2 regions of the Lactococcus sp. genome follow, and region 2 is predicted to be linked to the other one. Evidence: riboswitches for the same ligand, from Rfam matches in the RefSeq annotation. Region 2 holds a riboswitch; the other holds the start of a gene.

Region 1 (6,273 bases), on a different contig from region 2:
ACAGAATTAAACCAATCATTGGCCGCAGGCCTCTTAAAAAGTAAGAAACTGAAATCTTTGATAGTAAGACACCAGCCAAAGTGTAAATCACTAAAAGAAGATAGCCTAACCAATCATGAGCCAAAAAGATAATGACGACAAAAGCAATCATGACTAAAAGTTTTGAACGTGGGTCCATGCGGTGAATGATACTATCACCTGGAATGTAACGTCCCATCAGCATATTTTGCATCAGTTTTCACCTCCTGATTTTACTGACAGACTTGTCAGTAAATTAACAAGTTCAGCTCGTGTGATGGGTAATTTTTCAAAGGTGACCGCTCCTGTTTTTTGAAGTTGGTCAGCAAAATGCGTTGCCTTTGGCACGCCCAATTCATGTGCTTTCAAAAAATCAACCTCTTGAAAAACGTCTGACGGAGTACCACAGCTAATGATATGCCCTTTTTCAAGAAGATAAACATAGTCAGCATAATCAGCCACATCATCCATTAAATGAGTGACTAAAACAACGGTTTGTCCTGATTGATGAATACTTTCAAAAAGTTGCATCATTTCGATTCTAGCTTTCGGGTCAAGGCCTGCGGTTGGTTCATCAAGCACTAGAACTTCTGGTTCCATAGCAAGAATTCCAGCAATGGCGACGCGGCGCATTTGACCTCCTGAAAGTTCAAAAGGAGATTTTTCCCAAAATTCATCTGCAAGACCGACCATTTCAAGCTTTTCAGCAGCGATTTTTTCAGCTTTTTCTTTAGGAATTCCAAAGTTTTGTGGACCAAAAGCCACATCTTTTAAGACTGTTTCCTCAAAAAGTTGACTTTCAGGAAATTGAAAAACAACCCCTACTTTTTTGCGAACAGGTTTAATCTCTTTTTGTTTACTTGTTGAACTTACAACAATATCTCCAACGGTCACTTTACCCTCAGTCGGTTGCAATAAACCATTGAGATGTTGCAACAAGGTTGATTTTCCAGAACCTGTATGCCCAATTAAAGCCGTGTAACTTCCTTTTTTGACTTCTAAATCAATATCAAAAAGGGCACGACTGGCAAAAGGGCTGTTGGGCTGATAAGTATAATTTACTTTTTCAAATTTAATCATTTTTCTTTTTTCTCAAATCCAATAATATCCATTTTACTGACAGAAATTCTAGAAAACTAGAATTTCCTTAATTTGCCGATTCAACGCTCATCTTAATCGCCTTGAACTGACAGAAATTCTAACAGACTAGAATTTCCTTAATTTGCCGATTCAACGCTCACCTTAATCGCCTTGAACTGACAGAAATTCTAACAGACTAGAATTTCCTTAATTTGCCGATTCAATGCTAATCTTAATCACATTGAACTGACAGAAAAATCTGTCAGTAAATCTAGCCCAATTTATCAGCTAAAAGCTCTACTAATTCATCTTCTGACAAATATTTTTCTGGTAAATCAAAGCCATTTGTGCGCAAATCTTTCATTAGATTTGAAGAAAAAGGCACATCAAGTCCAATTTCAACCATATCCTCGCTAGTCGCAAAGAGTTCAGATGGCGCGGCTTCTTTAATGATTTCACCGGCTCGCATAACCAGAATTCGGTCAGAACTGGCTGCTTCATCAAGGTCATGAGTGATAGATAAAACCGTCAAATGATACTTATCTTTAATCTCATGAATCACGCGCATAATTTCGCTTCGTCCTGTCGGATCAAGCATTGAGGTTGACTCATCAAGAATAATAATTTCAGGTCGCAAAGCAATAATTCCAGCTACGGCTACCCTCTGCTTTTGTCCACCAGAAAGTCTTGCCGGCTCACGTGTTTTAAAATCAAGCATATTGACAGCAAGCAAAGCCTCATCAACTCGCTTAATCATCTCTTCACGGGGAATTCCTTGATTTTCCATGCCAAAAGCAACATCGTCCTCAACCGTTGCCCCAACAAATTGGTTATCAGGATTCTGAAAAACCATCCCAATCTTTCGACGTAGATTCCAGACATTTTCAGCTGTTAATCTTTCACTGTCAATCTTGACAATTCCTTCAAATTCTTCAAAAAGTCCATCAATCAGTCGTGCAGTCGTCGATTTTCCCGAACCATTTTGCCCGATAATCGAAACCCACTCCCCTTTTGTAATCGAAAAGGAGACACCATTAAGCTGATTTACATCGCTTTCTTTTTCATATTTAAAAACTAAATTTTCCACTTCGAGAATTTTATTCATAGCCCTTATTATACCAAATTTTAAAGACTTTTAACCATTTAGTTTTATATTTCTACTAAAAATTAACCCGATTATCAGTAAATAAAGTGTCATTTAAAAATCTTTGCTAAAGTCTGAGCTTTTTTGCTATAATGTTAAGGAAGTTGGAGAAGTGTCCGAGTGGTCGAAGGAGCACGCCTGGAAAGTGTGTATACGTCACAAGCGTATCGGGGGTTCGAATCCCCTCTTCTCCTTTCTAAAATTCACATCCTTAAAAATAAAAAACATTAATTATAGAAATTAATGTTTTTCATTTTTAGCTGCATCTTTTCCTAACTCTTCTTCAATACGCAAAAATTGATTATATTTTTCAACCCGCTCGCTTCTCGCCATTGAACCTGTTTTTATTTGTCCAGCGTGCATGGCTACAGCAAAGTCAGCAATAAAACTATCAACCGTTTCACCTGAACGATGAGAAATCATGGTCTTATAACCTGCTTTTCTAGCCAAACTAATCGCTTCAATCGCTTCGGTCACTGTCCCGATTTGATTTAGTTTAATCAAAATAGCATTTGCTACACCTTTTTGAATTCCTTCTTTGAAGATTTCGGGATTTGTGACAAAAATATCATCACCAACCATTGAATTTTTTGACCTTGAACTTTCGTTTGAGCCGCAAAACCAGCCCAATCATGTTCTGAAAATCCGTCTTCAATAGAGATTAGGGCAGGATATTTTTCAACTAACCCCTCATAGTAGGTCAACAATTCTGCTGAAGTGAGCTTTTGACCTTCAAAATGATAGACTTTTTCTTTGTCATCATAAAATTCGCTAGAAGCCGGGTCAATAGCAATCGCAATTTCTTCGCCTGGCACATAACCAGTTCTTTCAATTGCTTGATAAAGTGTAGCAATGGCATTTTCCGTCGAACCAAGTTTAGGGGCAAAGCCACCTTCATCACCTACGGCTGTTTCTAGCCCTTCGTCAGCTAAAATTTTCTTTAGAGTATGGTAGATATTTGCAATTTTTTCTAAACCATCGCGAAAGCTTCCCCGTTTGACTGGTGTAATCAAAAATTCTTGAACGTCAATTCCTGAATCGGCATGTACTCCACCATTAATGACATTGAAAAATGGTTGAGGAAGTTCCAAATCTACTCCACCAAGATAACGATAAAGTGGGATTTTTTCACTATTCGCTGCCGCACGAGAAATGGCCATTGAAACCCCTAAAATTGCATTAGCCCCTAAACGAGATTTATTTTTTGTCCCGTCAAGTTCAATCATCAGATGATCTAATTTTGCTTGATTAAATGGTGATTGTCCTTTTAAGGCTTCATATAAGGCTTCATAAATTTCGCCATTAACATTTGCTACCGCTTTAGAAACACCTTTTCCTTGAAGTCGCGCTCCGCCATCTCTTAGTTCGACCGCTTCACGATCTCCTGTTGATGCTCCTGATGGTACTGCCGCCCGTCCCAAAGTTCCATCTGTCAATCTAACATCTACCTCAACGGTTGGATTTCCTCTGGAATCAAAAATTTCTCTTGCGTGAATGTTTTCGATTGTGACTGTCATAATAACTCTCCTTTTCTCTGCCTTTAATGCCGTTGTAAGCCAAAGAAAAAATGGCAGCCTACAAGGCAAAAAAGACTTTGCTTTGTAGGCGCCATTAGATTCAAGTTATTTCTTGAAACGGTTTCGGGTGTGCACCATACCCATCTATTATTAATTTACTACTTTATTTTTACTCGGTCAAATTTTTGAAATCTATTTTTTTGATAAATTTATCATGTGTGAGCCGAACCATTACTATGCCCTGGGCTTCCATTAAGACCCTGAGCTTCACTGATAGTCATATAGGTATAATTCCCAGGATTTGCCACTGAACTATAATATCTTTGACTACTTGGACGATAGAAACAATAGCCAGCTTCCGCTACTCCCCAACCAGCGGGATTTGTGCTATAACCTCCACTTGCCACTGCCGAATTTCCTTGCGAATCTGAGCTTGCTTGAGCTGCAGCTTTTTCATCTGCTCTTCTTTTTTGTTCGTCATCTCTTTTTTTCTTGTCCGCAGCTGCTTTAGCCGTTTCATTATTGGCTTTAACTTTACTTGTATTGTCAATAATGTTTTGCGAAGCTTTATCTAACTCATCAAGTGTTTCAGCTTTATTAACTGAATCTATGCTCTCTTGAATTAATGTTTTGTCTGCAGCAGAAATATATGTATCACTTAGTAAACTTTGAGCACTTTTTACTGTCGAGTTGAGTTGTGCTTTTTTATCATCTACTTCGTTTTTTGTTTGGATATTTGACTGGGCAGTTTCTAGAGCAGTACTGATCTCAGACATCTTATCTTCGATATCTGAAGCTTTTTTAGCTTTTTTAATCTCTAGTACTAACTTGTCTAGTTGACTTTTATCTTGTGCTGACAGATTTTTATCTTTTAAAGTTGTTGCAACTGTTTTCAGTTGTTCTTCACGTTGATTATGAACAGAAATTAGCTCTAATAAATTTTCAGATTCTTTTTTATAGGACTTTAATGACTGATAATTGTTTGCTTTTTGCTCTAATTTATCAAGGATTGCTTTATCTTCTGATAAAATATTTTCATCATTTTTAAGCTCAGCAGATTGATTCAAAATATCATCGACTGCTTTTTGTTCAGATTTTACAACAGATATAAGGTGGTTAAGTCTTTTTGTCTCTGCTTTTATTTTGTCATTGTTTTTACTTTGATTAATTTTATGAGTATCTTTTTGTTCAGCTTTAACATCTTTTTGTGTTTCTATCGAAACATATTCCGATGATAAATTTGACAGTTTTTTATCAGACTTGGTTAGCTCTGTCCGAGCTTCTTTTAATTTAATTTGATTACTATGAACTGTCAATACTCCAGTTGTAGCAACAAATAAGATAAGAGTAACAAGCCAAAGACTTTTATTAGTGATTTTGGAAATAAAATTCCCTGTATTTTTTCGTCCACTTAACAAATAATAACTAGTGAATCCTAAGAGTCCTAAAAATACGATTATTCCTAATACATTATTGATTGTTGATGTAATCATTATCAAAAATAAGACTACAAATAAAAAACCAAGTCCTCTCACGACCGAGCCTAAACTCCCTTTAAACTTTTCCATAAAATCTCCTTTTTAACTTTTCCTCCTAATTTTATAAAGATATTCTTTCTTTTTCAAGCTTATTCTAACTTATTTATTATTTTTTAACTTTATTGATATAGTCTTAACATAATTCTTTGCTAAAATCTTCAACTAAAAGTGTGATATAATCACTATAATTCGCTTTTGTCAGTAAAGACGGAGCTATTAATAAGGAAATTTAAATGAAAACACTACTTATTCTATGTGAAGTAAAATATTGGCATGATTTTCGGGAGGGCTTGGCTAAGGTTGGAGTTACTTTTCTTGGTTTCGATAAGAAAAAACCAAATCGAGCTGAAATTGACCAACTCGTAGCCAAATCAGACTTTGTCATCATGAGAAATCGAAATGTGGCTCATCATTCGATTCAATTTGCTAAAGAAGCCTGCAAAGCAACTAATACTCCCTTTTGGATTAGCAGTAATTTTGGTTTGGAAACAATCATCAAACAATTAGCGCAAAATTTTCCAGATGAGTCCTTTGAAAGGACTGGTCAAATCAAGAAAACTAAAAGCCAAAATGGTAAAACTGCCTTGCAAAAGAAAGTTTCTTTATCTGAATCTGCTAAAGCTAAAGAAACTCAAAATTACTTAAAAGGGACAAAAAAACACCGCCCCCTCAAAACAGCGCTCAAAGAAATCCAAATTACTGACGATGAGTCAGATTTCACAAAATTATTAAAAAAATACTGACAGAAGACTGTCAGAGGATAGCCGTTGGCACTTTAGTGCTTACGGATATGCTCGAATGTCCATCAGTATTTTTAAATTAATTTTTCTTTATGAATTTGCTCAAAATTATTTTCACCATCATTGAGTTTTTCCCAAACAACTACTTGACCTTTTGAGCGTGATTTTTGCACATCAATAATTCGTTGATTAGATGAACCACGGAATTGCAACATCAGGTTTTTCTTTGATAATTC
Region 2 (6,273 bases):
TACAAATAATGTTATTTTGAATTCTAATAATCATTATTCTTTGATAGATGAAATTAAGGAGAGAAATAAAAAGACCGCAGAGGAAACATTATTTCTAGGAGCTACTGATATAAATTTTAGTAAGTCAAATTATCAAAATGATGAAAAAATTTTTTCAAAAAAGCTTAAATATGATGCGATAGCAATAGGGGAACATCAATTTGATGAAGGTTCACAAGGTCTTGCTAAATTTCTCAAGCAATTAGATTTTCCAGTTTTAGCTGCGAATGTCCATATTGAAAAAGATGAAATATTAAATACTTTTGAAAAAAATGGAAAATTTTTACCTTATTTACTGAAAAAAAGTAAATTTGGTAAGATTGGGATTTTTGGACTGACTCCAATGAGTACGGTTTATGATTCTTGCCCGAGTTCGGACACGATTTTTACCAATCCTTCTGACAGAACTGAGTTTATTGTAAAAATGCTAAAAAAGAAAGAAGCAAATCTTATTATTCTACTCAGTCAACTGGGGCAAGATGAGAACCAAATTTTAGCTCAAAAATTTCCTGAAATTGATGTCATCATTGACAGAGCAACTTATAAGACCGATAAAACAATTAATAAATGGAAAGAAACACTTATGGTCCAGACAATGGCTGATTTTCCTTCCATCTTTGAATTAGAGCTAGAAGTTGATGAGCAAGGAAAGTTACTGACAGCTCAGGAAAAATATCATGAAGTATTTGAAAGTGTTAATTATGGATAAGTTTATTTTATCTTGACAAAATGAGAAAATAGCGCTAGAATTTATAAGTAGCGACTCGAAGATAGTGAAAGTTCGAGAAAGAAAATGGCTTAATTTAAAATCGTAATGAACACAAATAAAGTAAAAAATAAAGGTGGAACCGTGCATGTGCACCCTTTGTCTCTTTTCAGATTTTCTGAAAAATGACGAGCGTGTGAATGTACGGTTTTTTGAATTTCTGTAGAAAGGAGGAAGAAGTGGTTAAAGAAGAAGGAACTGTTTATGCAATTCGAAATCCTCTTTTTAGAATGTATGTAAAAATTGGGATAACATCTGATACGATGAAGAAAAGATTATTTTCATTGAATACAAGCGTACCTAAAGATTTTGAAATTATTGATACTGTAAGAGTGAAAAACTATAAAACAGTAGAAAAACTATTACATACATTATTTAAAGAATACCGTTATAATGAAAGTCGGGAATTTTTTATTGTTTCAGATGATAAAATAAAAGAACACTTTTCTTATATTCGAGAATTAGCTGGTATAGAAGAAAATATATCTTTAACTAGGCTCAAAGTAAATTCAAAGTCTGTTATAGAAACTGATAAACATGAACATATAACTCGTGGTCAATTAGTAGAATTTATTAAAGAAGAGCACGACAAAAATCCAGGCATATTAAGAAAGTATATCGGTTTGAATTCCTCCAAAGTTTCTGCTAGAAATAAAAATTTTGGTAAAATAAAAATTTATCCAATTCCTAAACTAGCTGGCAATGGGCGAATGATGACGGTAGCTATTGAAAAGGACATTAATGTTTATGTTAACTATTCAAGTTTCGATATTAGCCAAGCATATCGACAATATCAATTATTATTTTTACGAGGAGAATTAGAATAATGGCAAATAAAAAATTAGCATTTCAAGATATTATCTTGACTCTACAAGGCTTCTGGTCTAAACAAGGAGCGAACCTGATGCAGGCCTATGATAATGAAGTGGGAGCAGGGACAATGAGTCCTTATACTTTCTTGCGTTCAAATGGTCCTGAGCCATGGGGAGCAGCCTACGTGCAACCTTCACGACGCCCGGCAGATGGTCGATACGGTGAAAACCCAAACCGTTTGTTCCAACATCACCAGTTTCAAGTTGTTTTAAAACCTTCACCAAAAAATATCCAAGAACTTTATCTTCAAAGTTTAGCAGCACTTGGTATTGATGCTTTGGAACATGATATTCGTTTTGTTGAAGACAACTGGGAAAACCCATCAATGGGTTGTGCAGGTATTGGCTGGGAAGTTTGGATTGATGGACAAGAATGTACACAATTTACCTATTTCCAACAAGTTGGCGGAATTGAAGTTGATTCAGTAACATCTGAAATCACTTATGGTTTGGAACGCATTGCTACAGTAATTCAAGAAGTTGATTCTGTCTATGACCTTGAATGGGGAAATGGTGTGGCTTATGGTGATATTTTCAAAGAACCTGAATACGAACATTCTAAATTCGCTTTTGAAGAATCAAATCAAGAACTTTTACTTAAACTTTTTGGTGAGTATGAACAAGAAGCCCTTGATTTACTTGATAAAGGTTTGGTTCACCCAGCTTATGATTATATTTTGAAATCTTCACATACCTTTAACTTGCTTGATGCGCGTGGAGCGGTATCTGTAACAGAGCGCGCCGGTTATATGCATCGTGTGCGTACGATGGCACGTAAAGTAGCTAAAACTTTCATTGAAGAACGTGCGAAACTTGGCTTCCCACTCTTAAAAGATGAAGCCTTACGTGAAAAATATCTCGGTAAAAAAGGAAAATATACGAAGATTGTAGAAGGAGAAGAAAAATAATGACAAATTACTTACTTGAAATTGGTTTGGAAGAAATTCCAGCACATTTGGTGACTCCTTCAATCAATCAATTGGCTGAACGAATGGAAGCATTTCTTAATGAAAACCGTTTGAAATTTGATAAAATCATTAAATTTTCAACACCACGCCGCCTAGCTCTTATTGTGGAAGGATTGTCAGAATCATCAGAAGCGATTGATGAAGAAGTTAAAGGTCCTTCTGCAAAAATTGCTAAAGACGCTGAAGGAAATTGGTCAAAAGCGATTCAAGGTTTTTCACGTGGTCAAGGAGCGACTCCGGATGATTTAATCCTTAAGGGTGATTATTATTATGCTAAAAAACATGTTGATGGTGTAAAAGCAGAAGAAATTCTTTCAAAAGTTGGGGATGAAGTCATTGCAAAAATGACCTTCTCAACTTATATGAAATGGGGAAATAATGATTTTCTCTTTGTTCGTCCGATTCAATGGATCGTATCACTTTTAGAAGATGAAATCGTTGCTTTTGATTTATTAGATGTGACTGCCAATCGTTTTTCACGTGGTCATCGTTTCTTGGCAAATGTTGAGATTGAACTCAAAAATGCCAATGATTATGCTAGCAAAATGCCAGAAAATTTTGTTTTAGTTGATGCTGAACATCGTAAAGCAGAAATATCTGCACAAATTTTGGCTCTTGCGTCTGAAAATAATTGGCAAGTTACTTTGCATAAAGATTTATTAGAAGAAGTAAATAATATTGTTGAATATCCAACAGCCTTTGTAGGCTCATTTGATCCAAAATATTTGTCTGTTCCAGCAGAAGTTTTAGTGACATCAATGCGTGATAATCAACGTTATTTTGAAGTTTATAACCAAGAAGGTCAATTGGCTCCTAACTTTATTTCGGTTCGTAATGGGAATGCCGAACATATTGAAAATGTAGTGCTTGGAAATGAAAAAGTCTTGGTTGCTCGTCTTGAAGATGCTGAATTCTTCTGGAAAGAAGATCAAAAACTTAAGATTGAAGACTTAGTGGCTAAACTTGCTAAAGTAACTTTCCATGCAAAAATTGGTTCAATCACTGAACATATGGCACGAACAAAATTAATTGCTGCTAAATTAGCTGATATTGCTGGTTTAACAGATGAAGAAAAAGTAGACGTGGCTCGTAGCGCTGAAATTTATAAATTTGACCTTTTGACAGGAATGGTTGGAGAATTTGATGAATTGCAAGGCGTGATGGGTGAAAAATACGCTCTTTTAGCAGGGGAAAATGCAAATGTTGCTGCGGCTATTCGTGAACATTACATGCCGACCTCAGCTGACGGCCAATTACCTGAAACAAAAGTTGGTTCTGTTCTTGCAGCAGCAGATAAAATTGATTCAGTCCTTTCTTTCTTTAATGTTGGTTTGATTCCATCTGGTTCAAATGACCCTTATGCGCTACGTCGTGCAGTACAAGGATTGATTCGAATTATCGAAAAAATGAATTGGCATTTCGACCTATCTTTATTTATCGACCAATTTGAGGGTCAAAATCATGCTGAAATTTTGGAATTCGTCAAAGCACGCGTTCAAAAACTTTTGCTTGAAAAATTAGACCGTTATGATATTGTTGAAGCAGCAATTAATAGCTCAAACTTTGATATTACAAATATGATGGAATCAGCATTTGTTATTGATGGTCATAAACTTCACGAACCATTTAAACCAGCGATTGAAAATGTTTCACGTTCAATTAATTTAGTTAAAAAAGCAGCTGATATTGCTGAAATTAATCCAGCACTTTTTGAAGAAGATACTGAACAAGCACTTTATGATGCCGTTATTTCTCTGCAAAATCAATGGACTTATAAGCCATGTGAAGAAAAATTCCGAGCAATTGTTCATACGCTTGCTCCTGCAATTGAAGCTTTCTTTGATAATGTGATGGTTATGGCCGAAGATTTAGCTGTTCGTGATAATCGGATTGCCTTATTGTCAGAAGTTGTTGCATTAACAAGTGTTATGGCTGATTTTTCTTTGATTAATACAAAATAAAGCTGACTTATTTACTGACAGAGAGTTGCAAAGCCCTTTTAAATGCTGTCAGTAAAAATAAATTCTGTCAGTAATTTTAAAAACATTTACGAAAAGGAATTAAGAAATGACAATTACAAATGAACAAGTAGAACGCATTAATGAATTGGCGCGTAAGAAAAAAGCCGAAGGTTTATCAGAAGCAGAACTTGAAGAACAAGCCCTTTTACGTCGAGCTTATCTTGATAGTGTTAAAGCAAATTTCCGTTCACAAGTTGAAACAATCAAAGTCATTGATGAAAAAACGGGAGAAGATGTGACTCCTGACAAACTCAAAGAAATTCAACGGAAAAATGGCATGCGTGACTGAGCTTTTTCTTGCAAATATTTCATAAAATGTTAAAATAAATATTAATAATGATGGGTATGGTGCACACCCGAAACCGCTTTAAGAATAAAATCTTAAAACTAATGGCGCCTACAAACAAAAGGCTGTTTTTAAGCAGTCCTGTTTGTAGCGCCTTTTGTTTTGTGAAAATTAAGATAAATGAGCCTTGCTCATAAATAAGGAGTATTGAAACAATGAATTTTTTTAAAGTAGGAATTTCCAGAAGTGCAATTTTATATGTCTTCTTAGCTGTAATTATTGGTGGCTTAATTGGGGTGGTTGATGCGATTTTTGGTCGAGGTCTTATCTATATTACCGAATTTAGAGATGGACATACCCTATATTTGATTCCATTTTTAACTTTAGCGGGTCTCTTGATTGTCTATCTCTATAAAAATTTTGGTAAAGATAGTCAAAAAGGCATGGGACTAATTTTTGAAGCGGGAAATCATGGGCGAGAAGATATTCCAAAACGTTTGGTTCCTTTAATTGTTTTCTCAACTTGGCTTTCTCATTTATTTGGTGCCAGTGTCGGACGTGAAGGGGTTGCCGTTCAAATCGGTGGCGTCATTGGTCATGCGATTGGTAAAAAACTTTCAGCAAAAGAGGCCCAAAAAATTCTTTTGATTACTGGTATGGCTGCTGGTTTTGCTGGTCTTTTTCAAACGCCAATCGCGGCAACTTTTTTTGCCATTGAAATTTTGATGTTAGGGAAAATAGAATACAGAGCTTTGATTCCAGCCTTAGTTGGTTCCTATGTCGCCAGTTGGACTTCAAATTATCTAGGATTAGAAAAATTTTCTTTTGCGATCAATACTAACATTCATCTTGACCCCTTAGTTCTTTTAAAATTGGCCATCATCGCAGTATGTTTTGGTTTGGTGGGGAGATTTTTTGCGGAATCTTTAGCTTTTATGAAAGCAACCGTTGCTAAAAGAATTGTTAATCCTTATCAAAGAATTATTTTGATGGGAATTGTCATCTCAATTGGTTTACTTGTTATTCATTTGGACCGTTATGCTGGTCTTGGAACGAATTTGATTGGTTTGAGTTTTAATGGTGGTCATATCAATGGATATGATTGGATTTTAAAATTGATCTTTACGGTTTTGTCTATTTCTGCAGGGTTCCAAGGAGGGGAAGTGACACCGCTTTTTGCGATTGGTTCCACACTAGGTGCGGCTTTGGCAATGTTGTTTGGTTTGCCTGTTGAATTTGTAGCAGCTGCAGGTTATGTTTCAATCTTTTCTGCTGCAACAAATTCATATTTTGGACCTATCTTTATTGCCGCCGAGGTCTT

Evidence for each region. Region 2 has a riboswitch for fluoride ahead of RSC39_RS07315 (voltage-gated chloride channel family protein). Riboswitches for the same ligand answer to the same signal wherever they lie in the genome.
Region 1: linked by a shared signal. The riboswitch ahead of eno (phosphopyruvate hydratase) and the one ahead of RSC39_RS07315 (voltage-gated chloride channel family protein) in region 2 are both predicted to bind fluoride.

The regions. Positions count from the first base shown of each region.
Region 1 is NZ_JAVXIY010000001.1:257,741-264,013, reverse strand. Features, by position in the region: gene RSC39_RS01385 (energy-coupling factor transporter transmembrane protein EcfT) at 1-232, opposite strand, end outside; gene RSC39_RS01380 (energy-coupling factor ABC transporter ATP-binding protein) at 232-1,098, opposite strand; gene RSC39_RS01375 (energy-coupling factor ABC transporter ATP-binding protein) at 1,370-2,203, opposite strand; tRNA gene RSC39_RS01370 (tRNA-Ser) at 2,349-2,436, shown strand; partial or broken gene eno (phosphopyruvate hydratase) at 2,483-3,759, opposite strand; fluoride riboswitch at 3,838-3,910, opposite strand; gene RSC39_RS01360 (hypothetical protein) at 3,972-5,327, opposite strand; gene RSC39_RS01355 (DUF2325 domain-containing protein) at 5,531-6,040, shown strand; gene nrdG (anaerobic ribonucleoside-triphosphate reductase activating protein) at 6,112-6,273, opposite strand, start outside.
Region 2 is NZ_JAVXIY010000006.1:94,125-100,397, forward strand. Features, by position in the region: gene RSC39_RS07290 (5'-nucleotidase) at 1-748, shown strand, start outside; gene RSC39_RS07295 (GIY-YIG nuclease family protein) at 985-1,632, shown strand; gene glyQ (glycine--tRNA ligase subunit alpha) at 1,632-2,585, shown strand; gene glyS (glycine--tRNA ligase subunit beta) at 2,585-4,606, shown strand; gene RSC39_RS07310 (DUF896 domain-containing protein) at 4,713-4,955, shown strand; fluoride riboswitch at 4,999-5,073, shown strand; gene RSC39_RS07315 (voltage-gated chloride channel family protein) at 5,168-6,273, shown strand, end outside.